Regions from separate parts of the Streptacidiphilus sp. EB129 genome, predicted to be linked through region 3. Evidence: riboswitches for the same ligand, from Rfam matches in the RefSeq annotation. Region 3 holds a riboswitch; each other region holds the start of a gene.
The links. Region 3 has a riboswitch for cyclic di-AMP ahead of ABH925_RS34640 (NlpC/P60 family protein). Riboswitches for the same ligand answer to the same signal wherever they lie in the genome.

Region 1 (9,933 bases), on a different contig from region 3:
GCGGTGGAGGTGCGGCGCTCGCTCTCCCGCCGGGTCTTCACCCGCGAGGTGCAACGGCTGCTGCCCGCGGTCCGGCAGGACGACCTGCTGCCGGCCCCGGCAGGGGTCCGTGCCCAGGCGGTGGCCCGGGACGGCTCACTGCTGGACGACTTCGCCTTCGCGCAGGCCCCGCGCACGGTCCACGTCCTCAACGCGCCCTCGCCCGCCGCGACGGCCTCGCTGCCGATCGGCCGCGAGGTCGCCCGCAGGGCCCTGGACGCACTGCGGGCGTAGCCGCGCACCGGTCTCCCCGGCCGGAGTCCTTAGACTGGACGGCATTGTGACCAGCCATCCCGTAGCCCCCCATGCCGTCGCCGGCACCGCCGTCGCCGCCCCTGCCGCCGTCCTCCCTGGTGCGCCCGTCTCCGCCGCGCTGCACCAGGAGCAGCGCATCCGCAGCTTCCATCCGCGCAAGGGGCGGATGAGCGACGCCCAGCGCGCGGCGCTGGAACGGCTGTGGAAGGCCTACGGGATACGCGTGGACGGCCTGGCGCCGCTCGACCTCGACGTGTTCTTCGACACCCCGGGGCTCCCGGTGGTGCTGGAGATCGGCTTCGGGATGGGGGACGCCACCGCGACCATGGCCGCCGCCGACCCCGGGACCGGGATCCTCGCCGTGGACGTGCACACTCCCGGTCACGGCAACCTGCTCCGCCGGATCGAGTCCGACGGGCTGGACAACGTCCGGCTGGCCGAGGGCGACGCGGTCGTGCTGCTGCGGGACCAGCTCGCACCGGCCTCGCTGGCCGGGCTGCGGATCTACTTCCCCGACCCGTGGCCGAAGGCCCGGCACCACAAGCGGCGGCTGATACAGACCGAGTTCCTCGCCCTGGCCGTCTCCCGGCTGCGGCCGGGGTCGCTGGTGCACTGCGCCACCGACTGGGAGCCCTACGCCGAGCAGATGCTGGAGGTGCTCGGCGACTCCCCCGACCTGGTGAACGAGTACCCGGGCTACGCACCGCGGCCCGAGTGGCGCCCGGTGACCAAGTTCGAGCGGCAGGGCATCGCCAAGGGTCACATCGTGCACGACCTGCTGTTCCGCCGCCGCTGACGGAGCCGCCCCGAAGGGTGGCCGATCAGGCAGAATGCCTTACCGGCGGCTGAGGCCCCCCGCTAGAGTCATATGGTGAGCAGCCCTCAGCCGGACCAGTCCGCTCCCGCAGAGATACCAGCGGCAGAGGTGTCAGCGGCAGAGACACCAGCGCCGGCGTTCCCCGTGCCCCAGGCCGAGGAGCAGCCGGAGTTCCAGCTGCCCGGGCGCTTTCGCTACAAACCGCGCCGCAACCCGCTGGAGAGCAAGGCGCTGCGACTGACCGCGCTGATCGTGCTGCTGGCGCTGTGCGGCGTGGCGATCATGGCCATGGTGCAGCGGCAGACCGGGACCTCGGGGCTGATCGTCGGTGTCTGCCTGGCGGTGCTGCCGGTGCCGCTGGTACTGGGGGCGTTCTACTGGCTGGACCGGGTGGAGCCCAAGCCACTGCGCAACCTGCTGTTCTGCTTCGCCTGGGGTGCCTGCGCGGCGACCCTGGTCGCCATCCTCGCCAACACCTGGGCCACCTCGCTGCTGATCAGCCATCAGATCGGCGGCGGCGAGACGCTCGGAGCGAGCCTGGTCGCGCCGCTGGTGGAGGAGTCCGCGAAGGGCTCGGCGATCCTGCTGCTGTTCCTGTTCCGCAGGCGCGACTTCAGCGGCATCGTCGACGGCGTCGTCTACGCCGGATTCACCGCGACCGGCTTCGCCTTCACCGAGAACATCCTCTACATCGGGCGCTCGGTGCTGGACGGGAACCGCGACGGGATGGGCATCACCCAGACCGTGATCACCTTCGTGCTGCGCGAGGTGATGTCGCCGTTCGCGCATCCGCTGTTCACCTCGATGACCGGGGTGGGCTTCGGCATCGCGGCGATGACGCGCAAGCGCTGGCTCGCGGTACTGGCGCCGATCGGCGGCTGGGTCTGCGCGATGATCATGCACGGCACCTGGAACGGCTCGTCGGTGCTGGGCCCGTTGGGCTTCATCGGCGTGTACTTCCTGTTCATGGTGCCGGTCTTCGGGCTGATGGTGTGGCTGGTGCTGTGGTCGCGCCGCAGTGAGCTGCGGGTGGTCGAGCGGCAGCTCCCGGTGTACGCGGCGGCGGGGTGGATCATGCCGCAGGCACCGCTGGTGCTGGCCTCGATGCGAACCCGGCGGCAGGCCCGGGAGCTGGCCAGGTTCACCCAGGGCAGGCCGGGCGAGAAGATCATGCGCGAGTACGTCAGCTTCGCGACCTCGCTGGCGTTCCTGCGGCAACGCGCCGAGCGCGGACAGGCGGGGTCGGACTTCGCCGAGCGCGAGCAGGAACTGCTGCACCACCTGTGGGAGCGCAAGGAGCTGGTGACCGACGCGTTCAGCCGGGTCGGCGCACAGGAGTGGTACCGGACCCACCCGGTCCAGCGCCCCGTGTACGGGTTCCCCGGCCCCGGCTACCCGAACGGCTACGGCCTGCGACCGCAGCCCTACCCCCAGCAGTACCCACGGGGCTACCCCCAGCCCTACCCCCAGCCCCACCCGTACGCACAGCCCCAGCCGTACCCGCAGCCGCAGCCCCACCCGTACGCACAGCAGCCGCAGCCGCAGCCCTACCCGCAGCCCTACCTCCAGCCGCAGCCGTACGCACAGCCCGAGCCGGGGCCGTACCCCCAGCCCCAGCCGTACACGCAGCCCCCTCAGCCCCAGCCCTACCCCCAGCCGCAGCCGTACCCGCAGCCACAGGCACAGGCACAGGCGCCGTACGGCGCCCCCGGCGGCCACCGCCCTGCCCAGCAGGCCCCCACGCCGTACCTTCCCGCGCAGCCGGCCCCGGGCCACGGCGGCTACGCCCACCCGGTCCAGCCCTACGGCTACCCCGCGGCCACCCCGCCCCAAGCCGCCCCGCAAACCCCTCACCCGGCCCAGGCCCAGGCCCAGGCCCCGGCCCAGTCCGCACCGGCCGCGTCCGAGGCCCAGCCTCCCGCCGCGCCCACCGCGCAAACCCCCGCGCAAGCCCCCGCGCAGCCGGAGGCGCCCGCGGCGCGCGACGTTCCCTGAGGGCGCGCGCACAACATCCGCACGCCAGTGTCCGATCGCATCGGAACCATCGGAGCCTCACTTCGCGTTGTTCTCTTAACCCCGCACAAACGGTGCGGAGACGCCGATACAGCGTCAGGAGGCCCGCGGATGACCGATGGCATCTATCGCATGGCCGTGACCAGTGGTTACGTCCACAAAGAGACGGTTTCTCTGGCGGGGCAGCAGGTCAGGCACTGGCTGAAGGCGCAGCACTACGACGATCCCGGCGCCGAGGACGGCCGCCACCGCATCGGATCGCAGGCCGTGCTGGACTGTGCGCTCAAGGACCGGCTGCGTGGAGCCGCAGGCGCGAAGGAGTCGGTCGCGCGCTGGCGACTACGGGAATTCACTCCGCAGGGAATCTGGCAGACCTCACTGACGATCAGCACCCCGCAGGCCGGACGCACCTGGGTACGCCTGGACGCCGAGCAGCTGCCGGTCCGCGGCAGCTCCGCGACCAAGGCGCCGGTACCGGCCCTGGCCCGGGGCCTGCTGGACGCGCTGGCCCCGGCCGAGGGCGAGCACGAGGGCGCGGCCCGGCTGCACGTGATGCCCACCGTGATCGAACGCGGGGACGTCGACGAGGTGCTGGACGAGCTGTGCGACCCGGACCGGCGGATGCCCATCGTGGTGGCGAGTACACCGCCCCGGGTCGACTTCGAGGACTGGCTCGCCGAGACCGTCGACCCGCTGCTGCGCGGCTGCGCCGGGCTGGCCGTGCTCTACGCCCTGTCGCCCTCGGCCGAACGCGACTTCAACCGCACCCTGGAGCACCACCGGGTGTACGGCGGCGCGGTGCGCACCTACCTTCCCGGCCTCGACCCCGCCTGGGCCCCCGAGGCCCAGCGGCACCGGGTGATGGCCCGGCACACCCTCGACGCCGACCTGCGCCGGGCGTCCGGCCTGCTGGCCTGGCTGCCGCGCCGGCTCGCGGTGCAGACCCCCCTGCCCGACGCGCTGGCGGGGCTTCCCCCGCTGCGCTCCCGCGTGGTCACGGACGGTACCGCCGAAATCGACGGGGTCCAGCCCGGTTCGCTGCTGGTGGACCACAGCGAGGAGGAGGCGCACGAGGAGCGGGCCCGGGCCGAGGAGCTGCAGGAGGTCCGTCGCTGGCTCCGCGCGGCCGAGGAGCGCGAGTCGCAGCTGGCCGCCGAGTACGACGAGCAGTACAGCGAACTGCGCGAGGCGCGCACCGAGGTCCGGTCGCTGCGCGGCCGGCTCGCCGACGCGGGCGGCCCGGAACTGCTCACCTCACTGCCGGTGGTGCCGGACGGCAACCGGCAGGACCCGGTCTCCTTCGCCGAGTTGCTCGACCGGATGCACGAGTTCCCGCTGCTCGCCTTCACCGGCGACCCGCGCCTGACCAAGGAGCTCGACGACCAGACCGACCACCCCACCTGGGTCCGGATGGCCTGGGACGCGCTGCTGGCCCTGCAGGACTACGCCGAGGCGGCGGTGCGCGGGGAGTCCGGCGGCGACTTCCGCCGCTGGTGCGAGAACACTCCCCCGGACTGCCATGTCTTCCCCCCGCGCAAGGTGATCCGCGACGAGTCGCGGACGGTCCGCACCAACGGCAAGTGGAAGGGCGAGCGGGAACTGCCGGTACCGGCGACCGTCAGCCCTTCGGGCAAGGTGTTCATGGGCGCCCACCTGCGCATAGGCGGCGGGGGCACCGCTCCCCGGCTGCACTACCACGACGACTGCTCCGGTACCGGCCGCGTCTACATCGGCTACATAGGCCTGCACCTCCACAACACTCGCACCAACTGACCGCCCCGGTCCCGGGTTAGGGTCGAGACCGGACTACTGCTGGAGGTTGGACGACATGGCACGGATTCCCTCATCGCTCGTCGCGGCGAGCGGTCTGGTCGGCGGATTCGCGATCGCACGGGCGACCAGAAAGCGCGAGTTGGGCGGGGTCGCCCTGGCCGCGGCCGGCGCGGTGGCGGCCACGCAGTGGAAGCGCTCCGCCGGGACCGGCACGGCGGTGGCGCTCACCGGCCTCTACGTCGCGGCGTTCGCGGGCTCCCATCCGCTGGCGAAGAAACTGGGCGCATGGCCGTCGGTGGCCACCGTCTCGGCGGGTGTCGCCCTGGCCTCCTGGGCCGCCGTGGACCGCCGCGCCTGACAGCAGGCGGCGCCCCCGCCGCAGCGCAAGCCGACGGCCCCGGTGTCGGGGGGATGTCACCGGGGCCGTCGGGGTCTGTGCGGGCCTGGTCTGCGCGGGCCTGCTCTCTGTGAGCCCCGCTTCAGGGCCTATGGGGCCCGATCAGAGGGCGAGGCCGTGGTCGGCGAGCCAGCCGGCCGGGTCGACGGGCTCGCCGCCGGCCGGGCGGACCTCTAGGTGCAGGTGCGGCCCGGCGGCGTTGCCGGTGGCGCCGACGCGGCCGATGGGCTGACCGGCCGTCACCTCGCCCGAGCCGACACCGATCGCCGACAGGTGGCAGTACCAGAGCTCGGTGCCGTCCGGCATGGTCTCCACCACGCGGTACCCGTAGGCGCCGGCCCAGCCCGCCGAGGTGACGGTGCCCGCGCCGATGGCGAGCACCGGAGCGCCGGTGGGGGCGGTGAGGTCCAGCCCGGTGTGCAGGTGGGCCCAGAACGAGTCCGACTGTCCGAAGCCCGCGCCGGTGGTCGCCCCGGGCACCGGAGCGACCAGGGTGCCCAGCTGTGCCACCGCCTGCGGGCGGTGCGCCCGGAGCGCGGCCTCGACGGCCGCGGCAGTCTGCTCTCCCGGGGAGCGCTGGGCGGCTGCCTGCGCGGCCGACCCGGCGGCGGCCTGCGCCGCCTGCTGCTCCGCCTCGGCGGCGAGCTGCTGCAGTCTGGCCTGCTTCTCCGCCGCCGCCTGGGCGGCCTGTCGGCGGGCCGTGTCCTCGGCGGTGGTCTTCTGCTGTGCTGCCTGGTTCCGTATCCGCTCCGCCAGCGCAGTGCCCGGATCCGTGTTGGCCGCCGTGTTCGAGCCGAAGCCGACGGTCTGGCCGTGGTCCTGGTGGGACCGGTCCTGATGCGCGATGAGCGTGCCCTTGGCGGCGCTGCCCGGCTCCGCCGCGAACGCGCTTGCCGGGGCGGCGAGTCCGGTCGCGCCGACCGCCGCCATCGCCGCGAAGCCGAGCACGGCGGAGGGGGCGATGCCCGACGACCGCTGCTGCGGCACCGCGGGCTGCGGCGCTGCCGCCCGTGGCATCGACCGAGGCGTTTCCGGCTCGTCGATGTCGGACTGTTCGGGGGCCCAGGTGGTGGGCTGGTACGACGCCACCGTCGGCGTGCTCCTTTCCTTCCCTTTCGCCGACCGGGTTAGCTGACGGGTTCGGAGAGGAAGGTCCCCTACAGCCAGGTGCGGCTGATTCACCCCGACGTACGTGGTTCCCCGGCTCCAACTGGATTAGGCGACTGAGCACGACGCCGTCCGACTAACGGCAGAACTTCGCGCTGCGTTATAGAAAGGTAATCCTAGTGCCGCTTGAATCCAAGTGATCCAGGGGGTGCAGTTGTGGATCGAGGGCCTGCAGTTGTGGATCGAGGAGGTACATTTTTGATGTGTACTGAATCATGAACGAGAAACAATCACTGACACTCTGTCATCGCACCAGGCAGAACTCGTTGCCCTCCGGGTCGTGCATCACCTGGAATGCTCCCTGGTCGTCGGTCTGCACCTCACCCACCACCTGCGCTCCGCGCCGCAGCAGTTCGTCACGGACCGCGTCGATGTCGCCCACCTCGACGTCCAGGTGCAGCCGGTTCTTCTTCGTCTCCTTGCCCTCCGGCACCGCCTGGAAGGCCAGTCGGGGCTGACCGCCGGGCGGGTCGACGTAGGACCACTGCGGCGTCCGGTCCACCGGGGAGCCACCGACCAGCAGTGCCCAGAACCGCACCAGACCCGCGGGGTCGGCGCAGTCCACCACGATCTCGTCCAGCCTTCCCAGCCCGGCTTCGATGCCCATGGCCTCACGCTAGCGCCGCCGGGACCGCCCAGGGGAGTCCGCCGCACCGACCAGGCGGCCGACCGATCCGGCGAGCACCTTCTGCAGCAGGCTGTACGCCAGAATCGGCAGCAGCACCAGGGGATGATCCGGTATCCGCGTCGCCGCGACGACCGCGCTGGCACTGCTGTTGTTCATTCCCGAGGCGTAGGTGACCGCGATCGCGTCGGACCGGGGAATCCGCAGCCGGTTCGCGATCACCCAGCCGGTGAGAAAGGAGCAGCCGCACATCAGCCCCGCCGCGACGGTGACCAGGACCAGGAAGTCCGGGTCGGGACGGGCGAGCACCTGGCCGAGCGCGCCACAGGCGTTGGTATAGCTCAGGCTGACCACCACCCCGAGGTTCAGCAGCCGGATCACCGGCAGCGCCGGTGTCAGCCCGCGGCCCACGCGGGCCGCGACCTGCCCGGCCAGCAGCCCCGAGGCGCAGGGCAGCACCACCGCCAGGACGGCGAACACGCTGCTCGCGGTACGGGCGATCGCGTGCAGGTCGGTGGCGTAGTCACCGGCCGTGAGAAAGCCGCCGAGATGCAGCCCGAGCGGGATGGTCAGCGGGCTCAGCAGGGTCGAGCCGACCACCAGCCCGAGGGTGAGGGTGGCGTTCCCGTCGCTGCCCTGCGCGAAGACGGTGGCACCGGCGGCCACCGGCATCGCCCCGATCAGGGCCAGGCCCACCAGCAGGCTCTGCGCCTCCTTCTGGTTGTGCCACCCGGCGGCCGCCACCGAGGCCGCCGCCAGCAGCAGGGTCGGCAGCAGTGCGTTGGTGAGGATGCCCAGCAGCAGCGGACCGGGGCGGCGCAGCAGCCGTGGCAGTTGCTCGGCCCGGGCGGTGAGTCCGGCGGTGAACACGATCAGCGCCAGCAGCCCGGCCGGCAACGGGAAGCCAACCGCGCCGACATGCCCGAGTGACACCCGGCGCAGGGCCTCGCCCGGTTCCGGCAGTACGGCGGCGAGGACGTACATCCCCACCATGATCCACAGCAGTTGCCGCTGCAGCGCCCCGCCGAGGCGGGCCAGCACCCCGTCCACCACAGCGGGATGCCCGGCGGACGACTGCCCGGCGGACAGCTGCTCGGCGGACGACTGCCCGGCGGACAGCTGCTGGGCGGACGGCTGCTGGGGAGACGCGTGCGCGGGAGACCGGCGCACGGGGGATGAACGCATGGCGGGAGCCCTCCGTCCTGTCATGGCATGGTGCTGGTGCCTGCGGCCCGGAGCGGGCGTACGCCTGTCGTGCCTGACATCTGATCAGAAGGCACCGGGGGAAGTCCCGTCAGAGCCCGCGAACTCATTCGATCGAGTGGCTTACGACTCGACCGGGAATACCGGCATACCGGATGAACCCGATCATTCCGTGTTGCCGTACGGCGGGTAGAGCCAGTCCACCAGCATGTTGGCGAACTGGTCCTCGGACATCGACCGTGCCTGGGCGAACGACCCGTCGTCGGTGGTGTGGCGCACCGTCCCGTCCGGTCCGAGCAGGGCCAGCGCCGGGATGCCGCTGCTGGCGAGCCGGACATAACGGGCCGCCAGTTCGGTGTTGTGGTCGTACTGCCCCACATCCACGGTGACCAGGTGGTAGTTGCGGGACAGGATCAGCTGGATGCCGGGGCTGGCCACCAGCGCGGACAGGGCGGTGCAGTCCTCGCACCAGCCGGCGCCGAAGTCCAGCAGGACCGGGCGCCCGTCGGCGCGGGCCGCGGCGAGCGCGGCGGTCACGGCCGCCGGGGCGTCCTGGTTCGGGTCGTAGCCGTCGGGGACCGAGGCGGGCTTCACCGACGGCAGCGGCGGGAAGGGCCGGGCCAGTCCGAGCGGCCGGCCCGAGGCCTCGGCGTCCGACCCCGTGCGGGGACGCCCGGCGGACGGGAGCCCCCTGCCCGTGCCCACCACGGTGACGCAGCCACCCAGCGCCAGCACGGCGGCCAGCGCGGCCACGACACACAGCAGCCGCCTCTGCGCCTTCATGCCGCCCGACCTCCTGCCGGCTGATCCGGCCGCCCGCCCGATCCTGAAGATCATTTGAGCAGAGAAAAGGCCCGCTCCCCCGGCGGCGAGGCCGGGGGAGCGGGCCGATCACTCGAAGGAGTGAGGGCGGAGCGTCAGGACAGGGTCAGGTACGCGAGACTGCCCAGACCGGCCACGGTGCAGTAGATGGCGAACGGCGTCAGGGTGCGCGTCTCGAAGTACTTGGTCAGGAAGCGCACCGCGATGTAACCGGCCACGAAGGCGGCGACCGCCCCGGCCAGCACCTGCCCCCGGATGCCGTCCCCCGCGTGGCCCATCAGCGACGGCACCTTGAGCAGCGCCGCCGCCCCGATCACGGGGGTGGCCAGCAGGAAGGCGAAGCGGGCCGAGTCCTCGTGGCGCAGGCCCTTGAAGATGCCGGTGCTGATGGTGACGCCGGACCGGCTGATGCCCGGCAGCAGGGCCAGGATCTGCGCACCGCCGATGATCAGGGCGTGGGTCCAGCTCAGCTTGGTGATCCGCCGGTCCGACAGCTCGTCGGGGTGCAGTTCCTCGTCCCCGGGCGCGACCGCCTCGCCGGCCCGCCGTCGGCCGGAACCGCCACGGCGCAGCCGCTCGGCGACGTACAGCACCAGGCCGTTGAGGGTCAGGAAGATGGCGGCGGGGATCGGCTTGCCGAGCGACTCCCGGAACACCTTGTCCAGCGCGAGCCCGGCGATGCCGACCGGGATCGTCGCCACGATCAGCAGCCAGGCCAGCTTCTGGTCCACCGTCTCGATCCGCCGCTCGCGGACCGAACTGACGAAGCCGGATATGACCCGGACCCAGTCCCGCCAGAAGTAGACGACCAGCGCCAGCGCG
Region 2 (9,933 bases), on a different contig from region 3:
CACCGGCAGCGCAGAGAGTGAGCGTTCCTCATGATCGCGATCGGTCTTGTCGAGCTCGACGAAGGTTTCAGCTGCTACGGGCTTCAGACGGACGGTGCCGTCCAGGAACTGAAGGCCATCTACGCCGAGATGTTCACCGACCACACCTACCTGCGGCACGGCATCACCGTGCCCGCCAACGGCTGCGTGCTGGACGTCGGCGCGAACGTCGGGATCTTCTCGCTGTACGTCAAGCGCCACTGGCCGCAGGCCCGAATCGTGGCCTTCGAGCCCATGCCGAGGACTCTCCAGGCCCTGCGCAGCAATCTCGAACTCCACCACGCCACCGACGTTGAGGTGGTACCGCACGGCCTCTCCGGTGACTTCGAGGGGCCCGTCACCTTCACCTTCTACCCCAACCTGCCCGGCAACTCGACCCGCTATCCCGATCAGAAGAAGCACGACCGCGACCACATCGCGAGCATGTGGGGAGACGGGGTGGGCGACCACCTGTATCAGGGCGAAGACGTGACCGTCACCGTGGAACGGCTGTCCACGGCGCTGGCGCGGTATCCCGGCATCGATCGCGTCGACCTGCTCAAGGTCGACGTGGAAGGCGCAGAACTCGACGTGCTGCAGGGGATCGACGACGCGGACTGGCAGCGCATCGACCAGATCGTGCTGGAGTTGCAGGACCTGGAGGGCACGCTCGACAGGGCCATGGGGATGCTCACCGCGCACGGGTTCTCGGTCAGGACCGAGGCGCCGGCAGCGCTGGCGCATCTGGACTACTACACGGTGTACGCCGTCCGCAGTTGAGAGGTGAGGTCAAATTTTTCCAAGCCAGGTCCGAGCGCATGGCGATAATGTCCCCGCCTGTGCACATGATCACCGTGGGCACGGCAAGTCGCTGGAGGCGTCGCCCCGGTCGTGAGACGTAGCTCCACGGCTCCCGGTCGCGCGGAGGAACGGGGGAGCGCGGTGCAGCCGCTGGAGGCGTCGGATCCGCAGCAGCTCGGCCCGTACCGGCTGCTGGCGCGGCTGGGCGAGGGCGGCATGGGCCGGGTCTATCTCGCGCGTTCGGCCGGCGGCCGGGCGGTGGCGGTCAAGGTGGTCCGGCCCGATCTGGCGGCGGACCAGCAGTTCCGCGATCGGTTCGCCCGCGAGGTGGCCATGGCCCGCGCGGTGACCGGCCCCTGGACCGCGCCGGTGGAGGGCGCGGACACCCGGGCGGCGACCCCCTGGCTGGCGACCGCGTATGTGCTCGGCCCGACACTCGGCGCTGCGGTGGCCGAGCACGGGCCGCTGCCGGAGCGCAGCCTGCGCGCCCTGGGCGCGGGCCTTGCCGAGGCGCTGTGCGGAATCCACGCGGTGGGCCTCGTGCACCGCGACCTCAAGCCCGGGAACGTGCTGCTCTCGCCCGGGGGGCCACGGGTCATCGACTTCGGCCGGGCTGACGCCGCTGCTCCGCTCCTGCTTCGCCAAGAACCCGGCCGCCCGCCCGACCCCGGCCGCAGTGGCTGCGGACCTGTGCCCGCAGGGCGCGGCGGCGGTGCTGGCCGGCGGCAAGGTGCTGGTGAAGGCCAACCTCAGCAAGGACGCCACCGAGGTGGCCGACCTGCAGGCCTACGACCAGGCGACGGGCACCAGCAGTTGGACCTACCCGGGGGTGGCCGCGCTCGATGTGTCCCACGTTCGCGTGGCCGGGAACCGCGTCGTGATGCGCGAGGAGCTGCGGACGGCGCTGGTGATCGACCCGGCCACCGGCACCAAGACCGGCGAGTTCGGGGGGAACCAGTTCGGGGCTCAGGTCATCGTCGTGGAGAACACCAACGGCAGCACCGTCTACACCTGGGGGCTCGTCGAAACCCCCGGCGTCGGCTGGACGATGAACGACCCGGTCGGGATCGCCGCCTGGGACTCCGTGGCGGGCAAACTCGGCGCCGATCTGCTGCTGGTCCCGGCGGCCGGCGGCGCGGACGGCTTCTGGGCGATCAACGCCTCCGACGGCTCGGTCCGCTGGCGCTACAGCGAGCCGGTCACCCGCACCGACGCCTGGATGGTGGCCGAGGACCCGACCGGCACTCTGGTGGCGGCCCGTCAGGGAAACACCCTGGTGGCCCTCCCGCCCCAGTGACCGGGGCCCGCCTGCCGGGGCGCTCGTTCCCGTGCAATCGGTGTGACAACATGTCATTTCTCCCTCAATGGGACATAAGGGATGCCTGTGTGCTGATCCCCTGTGGCCGTCGTCACAGCCAGTTGCACTGCGGCCTCCCTTCTGTCTAGCGTGCAGCCTGTTCGCATCTAGCGGAACCTCGCACTCCGGAACGCCGAATTCTGCCGGCGGAGGTCGAGGGCGCCCACAAACATCACCACGGCAGAGGCGGGGGAACCAGGTAAGTCGCCGCAGCGCACCCGGCTGCGGCTTGGGGTGAAGCCGTGCTTCGGCGCGGCCGGGCTACCTCACGGCCCGAATCCGACAGCTCACCTCGCAGGCGTCGGAGAGGCTTCTGTCATGCTCATGCCTGGAAATGGCCGTCATCGTCGCCCCCGTACCAACCAGGCCAAGCGCCTGGTCGCCACCGCCGGCGTGGCCGGCGCGGGCATAGCCATCCCGCTCGTCGGCACGACGAGCGCCTTCGCCGCCCCGGTCTCGACCTGGGCCCAGGTCGCCCAGTGTGAAAGCTCCGGCAACTGGTCGATCAACACGGGCAACGGCTACTACGGCGGACTGCAGTTCTCCGCCTCCACCTGGGACGCCTACGGCGGCCAGCAGTATGCCGCCACCGCCGACCAGGCCACCCAGAGTCAGCAGATCGCCGTCGCGGAGAAGGTGCTCGCCTCGCAGGGTCCCACTGCCTGGCCGGTGTGCGGCCCCCAGGCCGGCCTGAGCCAGGGCGGCGCACCCGCCAGTGTCAGCACCGCCTCCGCCGGCTCCGGCGCATCCTCCTCCAGCAGCGGTGCCGCCCAGGCCTCGGGCGACTCCGAGGGTTCGGAATCCCCGGCTCCGGCGCAGCAGTCCTCGACCGCCCAGGCGGCCCCGGCCGCACCCACCACGGCCGCACCCACCACCGCAGCGCCCACCACCGCCGCGCCCACCACCTACACCGTGGCCTCCGGCGACTGGCTGTCCACGATCGCGCAGTCCCACCACGTGGCCGGTGGCTGGCAGACGCTGTATCAGCTGAACCGCTCCACCCTGACTGACGGCCCGAACATGATCTTCCCGGGTCAGCGTCTTCGTCTGACCGGCGGTGCGTCGAACAGCTCGGCCCAGAGCGGCGCCGCCCAGAACGAGACACAGGTCCCCGCGACCCAGAGCACCGGCGCCCAGTCGTCCTCGGGCTCGACCGCCGCCCCCGCCGCCAACCTCTCCGGCGACCCGCAGTCCATCGCCGCGCAGATCGTCCCGGCCGACCAGCTCGCCTCGTTCGACCAGATCATCTCCCACGAGAGCGGCTGGAACGTCAGCGCCACCAACCCCTCCTCCGGTGCCTACGGCCTGCCCCAGTCGCTGCCCGGCGACAAGATGGCCTCCGCCGGCGCCGACTGGCAGACCAACCCCGCCACCCAGCTGCGCTGGGCGCTGGACTACATGAACACCACGTACGGCAGCCCCAACCAGGCCTGGGCCTTCTGGCAGGCCCACAACTGGTACTGACGGACCGACTCCTGCCCGGCGCCCGCCCGCCGCACGGCCTCCCCTGTTGGGGAGCCGTGCGGCGGGCTGCTGCGTCGGTGGACCGTCCCCCGCCTCAAGCCCGACCCCGGCCGGTGCCGAAGGGGGCTCGCTCTTCGGGTGGTCGGCGAAATACGGGCCGGACCGGTCCCTTTCCAGCAGCCTGGTGTACGCGTCCAGGAAATCAGCGCACTCCTGGCTGTTCATTCTCTGGGCCTTTTAACTCCGGGGAATGCCGGGCTGGATTCCCAAGGCCGGAGTGTTCCACGGGGATTCGGTGCGGTCAGTTGGACGCCGCGCTGCGCTGCCGCGGTGACGTGCCCGCGCGTTCTCGGGTACCCCCGACGGCCGGCCTGCTGGCGAGGGCCTGGGTGAGAGCCAGGGTCAGCAGCACGACTTCCACCGCGATGCTGACCAGTCCCAGGGGCTCGGTCCAGTTGCCCCTGTCGTCGCTGTAGTCCGGCAGCCCCGGGCCGCGCGACAGGATGTAGCCGAGGAGCGGCCCCAGGGCCACTCCCGCGATGGCGAGCCAGAACAGGACGCGCGACGGGAGACTGCGGCCGGCGAACAGGGCCAGGGCGCAGAGCACGCCGGTGGCCTCCAGGGCGTAGTAGCCGATGCCGACGTAGGTGGGGGTCTTGTTGCCGGGGAATCCGCCCTGGTCCTGGACGTGGATCCAGGCCACGGCCAGGCACAGGACCGCGGCGGCGAGGCGAGGCGCCAGGGAGTCGCGAAGGGGTCTGGACATGGGCATGCCAAGCCTTTCGGTAAGGCTGCCCCAGGGAGTCCGGGCGTGATTGATCGATTCCCCTGGGTGCGGCCGGAGAATGACGTTACTCAAGAGTAAAACGGACTTGTCGGAGGTCGGTCAATATCTGAATGGGGAGGCGAACGGGTGCAATTACTAAGAAGTGGCTAAGTTGCCTGGTAATGCCTCGTGATCGATTTATCCGGCCCCGAAAATTAATTCCGTCCGGCGCTCCGAGCGTGCCGGGCGTCGGATCACTTCCCCGCTCTGCCGAGCCGCAGTGCCAGCACCGGGCAGGCCGCGACCGCGCGGCGGGCGTGCGCGGCGAGTTCCGCGGGGACGGCCGTGCTGTGCACGATCGGATAACCCCACTCGTCGAGGGAGAGCAGTTCGGGCAGCAGTTCCGCGCAGGCCCCATGGCCTTCGCAGGCGATGCGGTCGATCCGCAGGACGCGATCACCGGGACGGTTGAAGACCATCGTGCTCACCGCCACTCGTGCGCGCCGGGGACCGCGCCGCCGGGCACGTCCAGCACCAGGGGCCGGGACGCCGCCGGGCAGGGCCCGAAGCGCAGATGGCGTTCGGTCTCGGCGGCGAAGGTACGCAGGGCGGTGGCGGCGAGTCGGGACGCGCCGTCCGGGTGCCGGCAGGCGCCGCGGCCGGCCAGCAGTCCGACGCGCTGTTCGAGGCGGCGCACCGCTGCCGGGTCGGTGCGGCCGTGGGCGAGCGCGGCGAAGTCCTCGGCGACGGCGGGCAGACCGAAACGGCACGGCCCGCACTGCTGCGCCCCGTTGCGGGCCAGGAAGGCCAGCACCGATGCGGTCTCGGCCAGGCCGCACGCGCGTTCGGGCAGGGCGACGAGCACACCCGCCCCGGGGCCGGCGCCGAGGGCGGCGAGATCCTCCTTGGCGAAGCGGACCGGCATCGCGCTCGCGGCAGGCAGCCAGCTGCCGAAGAATCCACCGAGCAGGACGGCGGAGAGCGGCTCGTTCGGTGCGCCGCCGTGGTCGAGCAGCCGGCCCAGAGTGGCGGCCATGGGTACCTCGTAGACGCCGGGGTGGTGGACCGCGCCGGCCAGGGTCACCAGGGTGGTTCCGGGCGCGTCGGGGGCGCCGGCCTCGCGGTACCAGGCGGGGCCGTAGCGTGCGATCAGCGCCAGGTGTGCCAGCGTCTCCACGTTGTCGATCAGCGTGGGCCGATCGCCGACGCCCCGCTCGAACGGGCGCGGTGGCGTCGAGGTCGGCCGGGCGTCACCGCCGTTGAGCCAGTTGACCAGTGCGGACTCCTCGCTGGAGACGTAGTGGTGCGGCAGTTGGTGCAGCTGGACCGGGACGGTGTCGAGGCCGCGGCGGTCCCGTTCCGCGAGAGCCGCGCGCAGTTCGCGGGCCTGCTCGGGGCGGGTGCGGGCGATACACAGGTGCGCCTGGTCGGCGCCGACGGCGCGGGCGGCCAGCGCGATCCCGTCCAGGACGAGGTGCGGCGCGAGTGCGAGCAGGGTCCGGTCCTTGGCGCTGGCGGGTTCGCTCTCCATGCCGTTGGCGATCACGACGGCCGGGCCGCGGCCGGTGGCCACGGCGTGCAGCTTGCGCCCGGTCGGGAAGGCGGCGCCGCCGCGACCGGTCAGGCCCGCCTCCTCGGCCGCGCGGGCCAGCAGCGGGCTGCTGCCGCGCCGGGCCCCGCGTTCCACGGGCGGGGGGCCGTAGCGGTCGAGGTGGTCGTCGAGGTCGGCGGCGCGCCCGGTGCTGAACCAGCCGGAGAGTAGGCGGGTGCCGTGCGGGCCGGCCTCGGCCCCGGCGGCCCCGGGGGTCGTGCCGGTGACGTCGAAGGCGGTGGTGTCGGACGTCATCGCGACGCTCCTTCCGGTTCGGACAGTGCCAGTCGCTGGGACGAGGCGGTGACATGGGCCGAGCCGGTGACGGCGACTGGTCCCACCGCTCCGGCGGCCCGGTGCGACCAGCCCGGCTGCAGCGGTCCGACGTGCAGGAACGCGACCAGCGCCACCGGTATGGCCAGCGTCGCCACCCCGGCCCACAGGCGCACCGCGGTATGGCCGGGCCCGGCCCGGTACAGCCGCCACCAGACGGCGACCACGACGACGGCCAGGCAGCAGCCATAGACCGCGAGTTGGAGTGGGGCCGTGGTGTCGGTGCCGGTGCCGGCGGCATGGAAGACGGCGACCGGCCAGGAGGCGTAGGCCAGCCAGTGCACGGCCTTCCAGCGGCGCTGCCCGATCCGCAGCCGGACGGCGCTGGTGGCCGCGATCGCGAGGAGCAGGTCGAAGGCGACGGTGCCCAGGCCCAGCCAGAGCGTGCGGTACGACGCGGTGAAGGGCAGCACCGTGATCAGCCAGCCGAGGTGGACGAAGGAGTCCAGGATCGCCGTGACGATGTGCAGGGCGAGGAAGACCAGCGTCAGCACCGAGAGATTGCGGTGCAGTGTGCTGATCTCGAAGCGGGCGACGGAGCGTGGCGCGTGACGCCCGCCGACGGCGACACCGAGGGCGACAGTGGCTGTCAGCAGCACCAGCGCCACGGTGCCGCCCGCGCGCGTTGCGTACCAGAGCGGGCTGGGTGAGCCGGCGGCGGCCAGCAGTGCGGTGGTCACTGTGCGGCTCCGCGGGCCGGGGCGTCCTGCGGCCACCCGCAGACGGGAACGACGCCGCCGTCCACGTGCACCAGCCGTGCGGGCAGACCGGACTCGCGCAGCATCGCCGGCGCGTCCGGCCCCAGCACGAGCGCCGCGGTGGCCGCGCCGTTGGCCTGCACGCAGGACCCGGCGGCGACCGTGACCGTGCGCCAGAACGGGGCGGGATTGCGGCCGGTGCGGGGGTCGACGATGTGGTGCAGCCGCTGCCCGGCGCGTTCCCAGCTGCGGACGGCGGTGCCGGAGGTGGCCACCCCGCCGCCGTGGACGCAGACGACGGGCGAGTCGGGCCGGGGTGCGCGGTGGTCGTCGGCGACGGCGATCCGCCAGCCGCCCTCCGGGGCCTCGCCGCCGGTGGCCAGGTCGCCACCGAGGTTCACCAGGACGCCGCAGCCGGAGGCCTCCGCCACCAGCCGGGCGGCCCGGTCCGCGGCCCATGCCTTGGCGGTGGCGCCCAGGTCGAGGGCGGCTCCCGGGGGCAGCCTCAACCGCCGGCGCGCCGGCGCCCAGTCGACAGAGCGCAGCCCGGGGGCGGCAGCCGTGACCGGCGGCCCCAGGCCCTCAGGACGCAACGAGGCGAAGGTGCGGTCGTAACCGAGGCCGACCAGGGCCGCGCCGACCGTGGGGTCGACCAGCCCACCGCTGGCCTCGGCCACCTGCCAGGCGACGTCGAGCGCTTCGGCGAGCAGGGGGCCGACGGTGACGGCGGTCCCGGCGTTCGCGTTGGCCAGGGAGAGCTCGGAATCGGGCCGGAAGCGGCTGCAGGCCGCGTCGATCGCGTCCAGTTCGGCACGCAGCGTGCGCAGTGCCAGGTCCAGCTGGTCGGGGTCGGCGACCAGCAGTTCCGCTGTGGTTCCGAAGACCGGGAAGGCGGCTTTGGCGGGTGCGTGGACGAAGGTGTTCATGATCCGCCCGTGGTGGTGTGGGTGGGCCGCGGAACAGGCGCGATCGCGCCTACTCGACCAGGGTGCCCAGCGGGAGGTCGGATTCCGGTTCAGAAAAGACTAAGAACTGGGAAGCATTGGCGTTTCCGCAGCTCGGAGCGGTGGTCTCACTCGAAGCTGCGGTCTCGGCAGTGGCGGGAGGGCGCGGTCAGCCGGCGGGCCGGTCCGTCCCGGTGCCGCCGGCCCCGGGGGCGGCGGGGGCGTCCGGTCCCCGGGAGGGACGGCGGTCCCGGCGGGCGTGGCCACCCCCCGGGGGCGGGGCCGGAAGGCTGAGGCGGACGGTGAGCCCTCCGCCGGGCGTGGGTTCCAGCGCGGCCCGGCCGCCGTTGGCGGTGACCAGGCGGTGGACGATGGCCAGGCCGAGGCCGGTGCCCCCCGCCCTGGCCGTGCCGAAGCGGCGGAAGGCGTGCTCCCGGGCCGACTCGTCCATACCGGGGCCGTTGTCGACCACCCGCAGCAGCACGTCGCCCTGCTGCTCGTCGCGACCGGTCACCACCTGGACCAGGCCGCCCGGGGACACCGCCTCCAGGGCGTTGGCGAGGAGGTTGTCCAGGATCTGCTCCAGGTCCCCGGCGCCGAGCTGCGCGGTCAGCCTGGACGGCCCCCGCGCGGTCAGTTCCAGACCGCGTTCGGCGGAGAGCGGCTCCCAAACCGCGATCCGGTCCGCGACCACCTCGTCCACCCGCACCGCCAGCTGCCGTGGCACCGAGTTCTCCGCTCTGGCGACCGCGAGGAGGCCGTCCACCAGCCGGGAGAGCCGGGCGATCTCGTCCTGGGCGCCGCCCAGCTCCTGGGCGGTGTCGCCCTCGGCGTCGGCGGCGAGCAGATCCAGCCGCAACCGCAGCGCGGTCAGCGGGGTCCGCAGCTGGTGCGAGACGTCGGCGACGACGGCGCGGTGTCCGTGGATCAGCGTCTCGGTGCGGGCGGCCATCGCGTTGAAGGTGGCGGCCAGCCGCCGGACCTCGGGCGGGCCGTGGATGACGGTGGCCCGGGCGTCGAGACTGCCCTCGCCCAGGCGGGCCGCCGCGTGATCCAGTTCGACCAGGGGGCGGCCGACCCAGCGGGCCAGCCGGACCGCGACCAGCACCGAGGCGCCGAGGGCCCCCAGCGCGCACAGGCTCAACCAGCCCCAGATGGCCAGCAGTTGGTCGTTGAGACCGTCGGTGGAGCGGGAGAAGAGGAGCACCCCCGACGGCGGTAGCGTGTCCCCGACGGGGACCGCAAGGGTGAGCCGGTCGTCGTGTTGGCCGCTCAGGGTCCGGCCGGTGCGCAGCACCTCGGTCACCGTGTCGGCCTCGGGCAGTGCGGTGGCCCGGCAGGGGGTGGCGAGCAGCAGGACGCCGTTCCCGTCGTAGATCTGGGCGCACTCCCCGCGGGCGGCGGCGTCCGCCACCTGTTCGCGCATGTCGGCGTCGGAGTGGTTGTCCGACAGGTGCTCCTCGGCGGCGGAGGCGACCGTTCTGGCCTTCGCGGCGGTCTCCTCGCGGAACGAGTCGTTCTCGCGCTGGGCCATGACGATGCCCAGCGGCACCACGGCCAGCACCAGGAGAGCGACGACCAGGGCGAGCACGCTGAGCGCGATCCGCCTGGTCACGAGGGCCGCCCCGGATCGTCCCCGACCACCGGTACGGACGGCGGGACTGCCGCGGTCGCTTCCGTGCCTTGTGCCATCGTTCCAGCGTAGAGGGCCTGAAGCCGGGCCAGGGTCGGTGCGGGGCTGCGCCGCAGGTCTTTACCGGATCTGAAGCAGTCCTGAACGCGGGGTTGACGGGCACTCACGCACACTGGGGGAAGTACTCCGCGCGTCTGGCCTGGAGGCCGCCGTGACATCAGCCGTCCCCCCTGGTCGACAGACCGCTCCCTGGGCGCAGGGCGCCCGGCGCCGCGCCGACGGGCTGCGGCACGTCCGCGGCGTCACCCGGTGGACGTCGGTCACCGCG
Region 3 (9,933 bases):
AGCCCCAGATAGCGGCAACCGCCCTACTGGGCCTGTGGCGTGTCCAGTTCCAGGCGCTGCGAAAGCACCTGGACGGCACCCGTCCCCCGGCCCGGATCCACGACGCCGTGAGCACCGAGGTCCGCCGCGCCGCCGGCCTGCTCACCACCGGCCTGAGCTCCCTCGCGTCCCCGGCGGGTGATCCAGCCGACTGAGCGCCAGCGGCGCATCCATGGTCCGCGCCCAGGAACGATCAAGGCCCAGGCCTCCCGCTTCCCGCCGGTTGACCTGGGCCTTTGTCGTGCGTGCCGATCGCTCGGCGGTGTGTGCCCCATGCAGGATTCGAACCCCTGCGCCAAGCGGTCGCCCAGTCGATCCGTGCAGGCCCCGCGCAGCTCCAGCCCTGTCGCCGTGACCGCTCTGCGCAATGCCCTGCGGCGCTAAGCTGTGAGCATGTCCATCGAGGTACCTGAGGAACTGGAATCCCGGCTGCGTGAACTCGCTGCGGCGCGTGGGCTGAGCATCGACGCCTTCGTGACGACCGAGTTGGAACGACTGGTCGCCTCCACGCCCGTACGGACACTGCGGGGCAAGGGCGTACTCCACGCGGGTCCCGACGCACCCCGCGCACGGGATCTGAAGCAGCACCTCATCGACGAGGCGGGCCGCGCGTGAGCGCACTGATCGTCGACTGCGGGCCAATTTTCGCCTACCTGTCCGCCGATGATCCAGACCATCTGTCATGCAGTCAAGCCGAACAGCTTCCCGCACTTCGAGCTGCTTTAACACAATGCCGTCTTGATCTGGCACGGATCTGGCACGGCACCTCCGTCGCCATGATCAGCGCCGGGAACGATCAAGGCCCAGGCTTCCGGTTTGCCGCCGGTTGACCTGGGCCTTTGTCGTGCGCGCCGATCGCTCGGCGGTGTGTGCCCCATGCAGGATTCGAACCTGCGACACCGGCTTTAGGAGAGCCGTGCTCTATCCCCTGAGCTAATGAGGCGGGGGGTGCAGCGGGATGTCCGTCTGACCGAAGACAGCCTAGCGGATCGTGCCGCCGGGCATGGCTGGAGATCGCGGGCGAGGCCCTGACCTGGATGGAACGGGGGCCTGGACCAGGCCCGCCCGGTCCCCCGCCGCCCTGGGGACGGGGCCCGGCCCCTCGCGCGCGGGGGGCCGGGCCGGGCGGACACTGTGCTGACGGTGCCGTGTCGGCGGGGCTCAGCGCCTCGCAGCCACGTGCTGACGTTGCTGCGATCCGCGCCATACGCTCGGCGTCACGTCAACGGGGCGGTCGGGCGTCAGCTGGGCGGCGGGCAGTGGTTCCAGAGGCCGGCCAGGGGGCCGGGGATCTGCGGGGAGCAGCCGCCGCGCGACGGGAAGCCGTCGCTTCCGCTGACCGTCCAGCCGCCGGCGCTGTAGGTGAAGTACTTCCGGGTGCTGCCGTCGTCCTGGAGACCCACCAGTTCCTGCTCCCCCGCCCCGGCGGCGGGTGCGAAGCGGGTCGCGGCGTACTGGGTCGTCCCGCAGGAGCCGTAGTAGAACGAGCCCGCAGCGGGTTGGATGTGCTTCATGACCGGGTTCTGCACCTGGTACGCGGCGGTGACGGCGGCCTTCACGGCGGCGGTGGCCGGCAGGTTGCGGCAGTCGGGGCCCGCTCCGGCCGAGGAGCTGGAGCTGCTCGAAGGGCCGGATGCGTCCGAGGGGTTGGGGCCGGTCGGGGTGCCCGGAGCGGCGCCGGAGCCGGAGGACGAGGAGGTGGCCGACGCCACCGGCGTGGGTGCCCCCGCAGCGCTCTTGCCACCGCTGCTGGTGCAGCCGCCGACGAGCAGGGTCGCGGCGGCGGCGAGAACGGCAGCGGCCGAGCCCCGTCCGGAAAGGTGCATCTGGTCCCCCTGAAATCTGCCGGTGTGCCGTCTGCCCCGATAGACGCCGGCTGCGGCCTCGCAGGTTGCACCGCGCGACGGGCCGGATGTCGCGATTGCCGCACCGGGAGAAGCCGACGGCCCCTGCCGCTCGTGGTGAGCGACAGGGGCCGTCGGACGGTGCGTCAGGCAGCGTCCTCGGAGGGCGCGTTCAGACAGAAAGACGACTAGGCGGCGTGGGTGCCCTTGGCCCGCTTGCGCAGGACGAAGACCGCAGCACCACCGGCGACGACGAGGGCCGCGGCAATGCCGGCGATCGTCGAGGTGCCGCTACCGCCACCGGTCTCGGCGAGACCGGTGCTCGGGGACGGGGACGGAGTGGCGGAGGAGCTCGGCGCCTTGCTCGGGCCGGGGCCCGTGCCCGGGGTGGTGGGCTTGCACTTCAGCGCGCCCTTGAACTCCTGGCTGAAGCCGTTGGGGCCGGTCACCGTGATGTCGTAGGTGGCGCCCTCGGTGACCTTCACCAGCACCGTGGTGCTGGCACCCGGCTGCACGGTGACGGACTGGCCGCCGACCGTCGTGGTCCAGGGCTGGTCACCGGCGTTGGTCAGGGTGACGTCGACGCCACCCTTGGTGCAGTCTTCCTTGGCGACAGCCGCGGGGATGACGCCCTTGGGGGCCCAGTCCGCCTCGGCCGCGGCCGTGACCTCGACCGGGGCCGTGCCGGCCAGGATCATGGTCTGGCTGGAGCCGTCGACCGCCTTGAAGGCGCGGCCGACCGGCAGGTCGGTCGTGGTGGTGGCGGTGACGGTCGCCTTGCCCGCCGCGGCACCGGCAGGCACCTTGACGTACAGCTTCTCGCCGTTGACGGCCTTGCTGGCGGCAGCGCCGTTCTGGTCCACCAGGGACACCCCGGCGGGAGCGGTCAGCGACAGGTCGACCGAGTTCGCGCTGGTGGTGACGGTGACCGGGCCGATCTTCTCGCCGCTCTTGCCGGCCACGCTGGCCGGGGCGAGCTGCAGCGAGGGCTTGGGCTCGGTGACGGGGACCGCGTTGGTCTCCAGCCAGCTGGTGAGCTGCGCGGCGGTCGCGTCCTCGGGGGTCGCGTCGGCGTTGTCGGAGAAGTGCCAGATCGCGGCCTGGGTGGCGGCGGCGGCCTGGTCCTCGCTCAGACCCTCCACGTTGAGCTGCTTGGCCAGCGCGTCCGCCGAGACGACCGGGTAGGAGTGCTGCAGGATCCACTGGATCTTGCCGCGGTTCGGGTTGTCGGAGAGGGTGGACTGGTCCCAGCCGGTCTCGGTGTACTTCACCCCGGCCTCGGTGCCGTGGTGCAGGTCGATGCAGTACACGGCCATGGTCTGGCCGCCCTGCGTCAGCGCGACCGTACCGGCGTCGAGCGCACCCTCGCCCTTGACGTCGACCGCACCGGAGTGCAGGAAGTCGCCCAGCACGGCGGTGCTCTTCTGGCTCTGGTCGGCCGAGGCCGAGCCTGCCAGTGCGACGGTCCCGGTCGTTGCGACGGCCGTCAGCAGAGCTGCGGCGCAGAGCTGCGCAGTGCGCCGCCCCCGTATGTTGAACATAGGTACCCCTTGCAGCGGCGGCTTCTTGGCATGGGGAGTGCCGCACCGGTCGCATGAACTGATGGTCAGTGAAAAACGCCCCCTGTGACTGTGGGGGATCCTAGTGACCACTGCGGCTGGAGTTCGCGCGGGGTCGGAAAATATGTGTCTTTGTCCGAACGACGCCTACCCCCGCCGGTGCACGACCGGAGGGGGTAGGCGTTCGACAGGCGGATGAGTGCCCGGTGACCGACCGCTGAGCAGGAGGTTGAGCAGGGGTCAGCCGATGCGGCCCGCGAAGTCCGGAGCCCAGTTGGCGATGGTCTCGTACTTCACGCCGGAGCTGGGGTTGGCCGCCTCGACGTACTGGCCGCCGCCGATGTAGATCGCGACGTGGTAGACGCCGGCATCGGTGCCGTCGTTGGACCAGAACAGCAGGTCACCGGGCTGCAGCGCATCCAGGGAGACATGCGTGCTGGCGGCGGCCTGGTCGGCGGCGACGCGCGGGATGGAGATCCCGGCCTGGGCCAGCGACGCCTGGGCCAGCCCGGAGCAGTCCCAGCCGGCCGAGCTGGTGCCGCCGTACACGTACGCGTCGCCGACCTGCGACTTGGCGAAGGCAACGGCTGCGGCGATACCGCTGGAGGTGCTGCCGCCGGGCGCCTGGACGGCGGTCTGCGTCGTGGCGGCGGTCGCCTGGGTCGCGGCCGCGTAGGCGGAGGAGGCGGCACCGGCGGCGTCCGACGAGGAGGAGAAGGACGAGGAGGAGGACGACGGCGAGGAGGACGTGGTCGCCGCCGAACTCGCCTCGCCCTCCGAGTCGCTGGAGGCGCCGGAGCCGCTGCTGCCGGTGGCGGCGAGAGCCCCGCCGAGGGCCAGCTTCTGACCCGGGTAGATCACGTCCGCGCCATGGGTCAGCGTGCCGCGGTTGAGCTGGTACAGCCGCTCCCAGCCACCGCTGACATGCCGCTTCGCGGCGATGCTGGACAGCCAGTCACCACTCACCACGGTGTACGTGGCGGAGGTGGCCGTGGCGGTACGGGCAGCCCGGTGCGCGGCGCTGTGGGCGGCGGCCGGGCGGGTGGCCGCCGGGGCGGAATCGGTGGACGTGGTGGCAGCGGCGGGGGCCTTCACCGGAGCGGCGGAGGCGCTGGCGGCGGTGACCAGCGGGAGCCCCAGGCCGACGCCGGCCAGGCTCATTCCGGCGAACAGGCGGTTGGCGACGGTGCGGCGGGTAGCACTGGGCAGGGCGTGCTTGGGCATGGAGCTGCGTTCCTCTCCCACGCCTACGAGGTGAGCTGTCGGATTCGGGCCGGAGTTGCCCGGCCGTGCGGTGCACGGCTTCACCCCTAGCCGCGATCCCGGAGATCGCGGCGACTTACCTGGGTCCCCCGCTCCTGCCATGGCGCGGTGCGTCGGTGTCTGAACCTCTCCGGCGGCAGGATTCGGCGTTCCGGAGTTGTTAGTTCCACTTAAGTGCGGACGGGGAGCACGCTAGGCAGATGCCCTGGAAATCCGCAAACGACTGTGGCATTGCTCACAGCGGCAGTGCATGATTCGCGGCGTCAGATGGCCTGAAAGCATGGGGTAGTTCGATCCCTCATGTCCTATTCATCCCCATGTGTCGCCATGATGGGAGCGATCCCGGCGCGCCGGACGCCGAGACCCACGTCACCGTCCGCGCCGCCGACCGCGCTGGCCGGAAAGCACCGCGCCCCGGTGCACCGGCGACGATTGACGTCGCGTGTGCACCGGGGCGCGGGAGAGCTCCGAAGCCCTCGTCCGGTCAGCCTTCTGCCGGTCAGCCCAGGCGGGTGAGCCTGGCCGGGTAGCCGGGCTGGACCAGGGCCTTCTGCAGCGTCACCGGAACCTGCTGCGCGCCCGCGCCGCTGCCCACGGTCAGCGTGCCGACAGTGGTACCCGCCGCCGCCGTGTGCGGCAGGCTGCCGCTCTGCGGGGTCAGCGTCAGGGTCACGGACTGGCCGCCCCAGCCGACCACGGTCACGTCCTTGGACGCCACCACCGGGGTCTTCCCGCCCAGACCGTCGTCGACGTAGCCGACGACGTCGCCCGCCTTGGCCACGGTGTGCGCCTGCAGCGCCGCCTCGGCACTGGCCACGACCTTCGCGCTGTTGGTCAGCACGGTCGGCAGGTAACCGCCGGTGGCCGCGGAGGCGGGCTGGCTCAGCACCACGCCGATGATGGTCTGCGTGCTGCCGCCGACCTTCTGCTCCGCCGCCCACATCAGGCAGCCGAGCGCGGCGCTGCTGGAGCCGGTCTTGATCCCGACGACGCCGTTCTTGCCCAGCAGATTGTTGTTGTTGTACGTGAGCACGTCGCCCGGCGGGGTAAACGAGGGAGTAGCCACGATTTCCCGGAACACCGGGTCCTGCATCACCGACTGGGCCAGCTTGAGCTGGTCGTTGGCGGTGCTCAGGGTGGTGCTCTGCAGACCGCTCGGGTCGGTGTAGGTGGTCTTGGACATGCCCAGCGCGGCCGCCTCGGTCTGCATCCGGGTGACGAACGCGGCGTCGGTCCCGGCGTCCCAGCGGCCGAGCAGCCGCGCGATGTTGTTCGCCGAGGGGATCAGCAGCATCTGCAGCGCCTGGTACTCGGTGATCTGTTCGCCCTCGGTCACCTTGGCGACCGACTCGCCGGCCGCCTTGCCCGAGGTGTACTCGTCGGCCGCCTGCTTGTCGACGGTGAGCGTCGGGCCCGGGTCGCCGGACTTCAGCGGGTGGTCCCTGAGGATCAGGTGGGCCGTCATCACCTTGGTGACGCTGGCGATCGGCACCGGGTTGTCGGAGCCGGTGTGCCCGAGGCTGCCGATCCCGTCCACCGCGACGGTGGCCTGCCCGGACGGCGGCCAGGCCAGACCGGGGGCGGCGCCGGGGAAGGCGTAGGAGGTGTCGGCGGTCATGGACAGCGAGGTCGCCGGCAGCGGGCGGAGCACCTGGACCACGGCCAGGACGACCAGCAGCACGCAGAGCAGGCCGCCCCAGAGGCTGATCCGCTTGACCGCCCGGCGCAGCCTGGAGGGCGGCCGTCGTTGCAGAGTCGCGAGTATGTCGAGAGCGTCGGACGTGGTCTCCGGCGAGGAGTCCGGATCCACCATGACCGTCCCGGTCGCCGCGCGCGAGCCGCCGCCCTGGGTCGGGGCCGAGCCGAATCCCTGGGCGGGGGCCGAGCCGAAGCCCTGGGCCGAGCCGAATCCCACGGCCGAGCTGCCGGCCAAGGCTGCGCCCTGGGCCGGGGCCGCGCTCTGGGCCGAAGCCGGGCTCTGGGCCGGGGCCGCGCTCTGGGCCGGGCCGAAGCCCAAGGCCGGGCCGAAGCCCGGACCGGAGGCAGGAGGACCCGCAGCCGGGGCAGGACCGGCGGCCGGGGCAGGACTCGCAGCCGGGGCCGGGCCCGAGCCCGAAGCAGGAGCTGCGGCCGGGCCGAAGCCGGGCACGGAGGAGGGCGCGGCAGCCGGGGAGGCGAAGGGCGTGGCGGCCGGGGAGGCGGGCGGGGCCTGCGGTGCGGGGTCGGGCTGGCGCATCGTCCGGGTGGGGAGGTCATGGGGCGTGCGCAGCGCGGTGGTCGGCGAGTCGAGCGCCTCACTCACGGCGGGCGGCTGCGGTGCCGCGGCACCGCCCTGGAACCAGGACGACGAGGACTTCGTCTCCGGTTCCTGGTCCGCGCCGTCGTTCCGCTCCGCCCTGTCGGGGGACTCGCCCACGTCTTCCAACCTCTCTCGCACGACCGGCGGGCGTCAGCAGAACGCCCCACCCAAGTTTCTTTCACATCCGCGACAACGCTGGCCCGCGACGCCTCTCACCGGTGATTCCTTTGTGTTACCAGGCCCTCCCGAGCAAGACGTGAGGCTCGCCGCAGTGGTTCCCGAGATCACGTTGTTGCGTCACTCTCGAGGCACTCTCGACAGCAGGGTGTGAGAGGCGTCACTCTGTCTTCATCCACGCGGGGAGGCTTGGATGGGCAAGAGCCGCAGAACAATTCCCGAGGAACTGTTGTTGCTCGCGCTGGACCCGACAACCGGGACCACCGCACAACCGCAGACCCTTGACCTCGGTCTGGCCGGGGCACAGCTCGTCGAGCTGGCCATGGCCGGAAGAATAGTCCCGGACGGTGACCGGATCGCTGTGGTGAACCCACGGCCGACCGGCGATCCTACCCTGGACCACGCACTCGAACTGCTGCGCCGTCGCGGCAGTGCGGTGCGTGCCGTGCACTGGATCGGCGGGCCCCGGCTGGGGCTGCGCCAGACGTACCTCGCGCACCTGGAGCGGTGCGAGATGGTGCGGGCAGTGCCGGGCCAGGTGTGCGGGGTGCTGCCGACGACGCGCTATCAGGCGTCCGACGACTGCACGAACAGCGCCATCAAGGAACGGCTGGACACGGCCATCCGCACCGGGGTGCCCCCGGACCCGCGGACCGCCGCGCTGGCCGCCCTCGCCCACGCCGTGGGCCTGGGCAAGCACCTCTATCCGGGCAACGAAGGCCGCTCCTCAAGGTCACGGCTGCGTGACCTGATCCGCTACGACCCGCTGGGCGGGATGGTCGCGCACGCCGTGATGGACGTGCAGAACGGCCTTCCGGTCGCACAGGTCCGCGCTCCGGGCGCCCCCGTCGTCCGGACCGCGACCCGACCCGCAAGGCGTCCGGCCGTGCTGCCGGGGATGGCCCGCGCGGCAGCTCGCTGAGCGCCGCCGGACCTGCCGTACCGCACCATCCGCACAGCCCGATCCACTCGCATGTCCGCACGTCCGGATGTCCGCGTGTCCGCACGGTGGACATCCGAACGCCGAATGCCGAACGCCGTCCCGTCCCGCGCCCACCACGCGGCCCTGGACGGCGTTCGGCATTCGGCGTTCGGCAAGCGCGTTCAGCGCTGCGGGTTGGGTACTGCGGGTTCGGCACTGCGGGTTGGGCACTGCGCGTTCGAGCAGCGTTCCAATACCACGATGGGCACCCTCTGCGGGCGGAGAGCGCGTTCCGGCAGCCGCACGCCCCTGATCTGTGCCGTTTGCCCCACGCGGGGACCCTCCCCGGTGGCATCCTGCTGGAGATACGGAAGGGATACCAACCAATCCCGTTCCAGACCCGACACCCCCGAGCCGGAGGACCCGTGTCGTCCGCCAGCATCAATCCCACCGTCCGCCGCCGTCGCCTCGGTTCCGAGCTGCGCAAACTGCGCGAGCAGAAGGGCCTGACCGCCGAGGAGGTCGCTCAACAGCTGCTGGTCTCCCAGTCGAAGATCAGCCGGCTGGAGAACGGCCGGCGCAGCATCAGCCAGCGTGACGTCCGGGACCTCTGCACGGTCTACGGCGTGAGCGACGAGTCCATGGTCGAGGGCCTGATGGCGATGGCCCGGGAGTCCCGGCAGCGCGGCTGGTGGCACGCCTTCGGCGACGTCCCGTACAGCGTCTACATCGGGCTGGAGGCCGAGGCGGTCTCGGTGCGCAACTACGAGTCGCTGTTCATCCCCGGCCTGCTGCAGACCCGCGAGTACGCGCACGCCGTGGTCGCCGGCATCCAGCCGGAGGCCACCCCGGAGCAGATCGACAAGCGGACCGACATCCGCATGGTGCGGCAGAACCTGCTCAGCGACACGGACACGCCGCTGCGGCTGTGGGCCGTGATCGACGAGGCGGCGCTGCACCGCGTGGTGGGCAGTCCGGCGATCATGCGCGACCAGCTGCACCGGCTGGTCGAGCTCAGCACCCAGCCGCACATCAACGTCCAGGTGCTGCCCTACAGCGTGGGCGCGCACCCCGGGATGAGCGGCACCTTCTCCATCCTGGAGTTCCAGGACGCGCTGGACGCCAGCGTCGTCTACCTGGAGGGCGTGACCAGCGACCTGTACCTGGAGAAGGAGGGCGACGTGCGTCTGTACTCGGTGATGTACGAGCACCTCCGGGCCCAGGCCCTGAGCGCCGGTCAGACCCGCGACCTGGTCACCGAGGTGGCCGACGCCTACGACCGCTGACGCGGGCGGAGGATACACCAGCACCCGCCGTCCCCGCCCGGCACACGACGGACTCCCCTTCTCTTGGGGGAAACACACGATCCAGATATCCCCTTCGGCCGGTCCTGAGAGCAGACTGGCCAGTGACCACCGAACCGCCAAGGCACAACGTCAAGGCCCATTCGAGTAGTTGGGCTGCACCGAGTGCAGAACCCGGAGCGAAACCACATGGATCAGCAGCTCATCACCGACACCGACGCCCCCGCCTGGAGGAAGTCCTCCTACTCGGGGAACGGTCAGTGCGTCGAGATCGCCACCCCCGCCGTCGGGGTGGCCGTGCGGGACTCCAAGGACCCTGAGGGGCCCACTCTCTCGTTCAGCGCCGACGCCTGGTCCTCCTTCCTCACCGAGATCGGCCAGGGCTCCTTCGACCTGACCTGACCTGAACCGACCGTCGGCCCCCTCGCCCACGCGTACCCCGCTGTGCGAGGGGGGCTTCGGCGTGCCCGCCGACGGCTGCCCCCGTCGGCGCGGCCGCGCCGGACCCCGCCTACCGGAGCTCGTC

Region 1: it holds a riboswitch for cyclic di-AMP, as region 3 does, so the genes downstream of both, ABH925_RS35085 (M23 family metallopeptidase) here and ABH925_RS34640 (NlpC/P60 family protein) in region 3, are expected to answer to the same signal.
Region 2: it holds a riboswitch for cyclic di-AMP, as region 3 does, so the genes downstream of both, ABH925_RS09470 (transglycosylase family protein) here and ABH925_RS34640 (NlpC/P60 family protein) in region 3, are expected to answer to the same signal.

What each region holds. Positions count from the first base shown of each region.
Region 1 is NZ_JBGCCS010000056.1:8,172-18,104, reverse strand. Features, by position in the region: gene lhgO (L-2-hydroxyglutarate oxidase) at 1-273, shown strand, start outside; gene trmB (tRNA (guanosine(46)-N7)-methyltransferase TrmB) at 320-1,090, shown strand; gene ABH925_RS35100 (PrsW family intramembrane metalloprotease) at 1,256-3,106, shown strand; gene ABH925_RS35095 (hypothetical protein) at 3,236-4,897, shown strand; gene ABH925_RS35090 (hypothetical protein) at 4,953-5,255, shown strand; gene ABH925_RS35085 (M23 family metallopeptidase) at 5,397-6,383, opposite strand; cyclic di-AMP (ydaO/yuaA leader) riboswitch at 6,396-6,526, opposite strand; gene ABH925_RS35080 (VOC family protein) at 6,706-7,068, opposite strand; gene ABH925_RS35075 (bile acid:sodium symporter family protein) at 7,078-8,271, opposite strand; gene ABH925_RS35070 (thioredoxin family protein) at 8,455-9,072, opposite strand; gene ABH925_RS35065 (undecaprenyl-diphosphate phosphatase) at 9,207-9,933, opposite strand, start outside.
Region 2 is NZ_JBGCCS010000006.1:2,678-12,610, forward strand. Features, by position in the region: gene ABH925_RS09455 (FkbM family methyltransferase) at 31-798, shown strand; partial or broken gene ABH925_RS09460 (serine/threonine-protein kinase) at 961-1,440, shown strand; gene ABH925_RS09465 (hypothetical protein) at 1,496-2,116, shown strand; cyclic di-AMP (ydaO/yuaA leader) riboswitch at 2,298-2,492, shown strand; gene ABH925_RS09470 (transglycosylase family protein) at 2,495-3,640, shown strand; gene ABH925_RS09475 (hypothetical protein) at 3,942-4,406, opposite strand; gene ABH925_RS09480 (ferredoxin) at 4,661-4,885, opposite strand; gene ABH925_RS09485 (NADH-ubiquinone oxidoreductase-F iron-sulfur binding region domain-containing protein) at 4,891-6,252, opposite strand; gene ABH925_RS09490 (ferric reductase-like transmembrane domain-containing protein) at 6,249-7,010, opposite strand; gene ABH925_RS09495 (FAD:protein FMN transferase) at 7,007-7,954, opposite strand; gene ABH925_RS09500 (sensor histidine kinase) at 8,142-9,587, opposite strand; gene ABH925_RS09505 (hypothetical protein) at 9,817-9,933, shown strand, end outside.
Region 3 is NZ_JBGCCS010000053.1:10,556-20,488, forward strand. Features, by position in the region: gene ABH925_RS34610 (TetR family transcriptional regulator) at 1-194, shown strand, start outside; gene ABH925_RS34615 (hypothetical protein) at 433-654, shown strand; gene ABH925_RS34620 (hypothetical protein) at 651-869, shown strand; tRNA gene ABH925_RS34625 (tRNA-Arg) at 910-982, opposite strand; gene ABH925_RS34630 (hypothetical protein) at 1,281-1,865, opposite strand; gene ABH925_RS34635 (Cys-Gln thioester bond-forming surface protein) at 2,072-3,424, opposite strand; gene ABH925_RS34640 (NlpC/P60 family protein) at 3,683-4,666, opposite strand; cyclic di-AMP (ydaO/yuaA leader) riboswitch at 4,674-4,864, opposite strand; gene ABH925_RS34645 (D-alanyl-D-alanine carboxypeptidase family protein) at 5,205-7,121, opposite strand; gene ABH925_RS34650 (GPP34 family phosphoprotein) at 7,375-8,103, shown strand; gene ABH925_RS34655 (helix-turn-helix domain-containing protein) at 8,529-9,389, shown strand; gene ABH925_RS34660 (DUF397 domain-containing protein) at 9,597-9,809, shown strand; gene ABH925_RS34665 (hypothetical protein) at 9,919-9,933, opposite strand, start outside.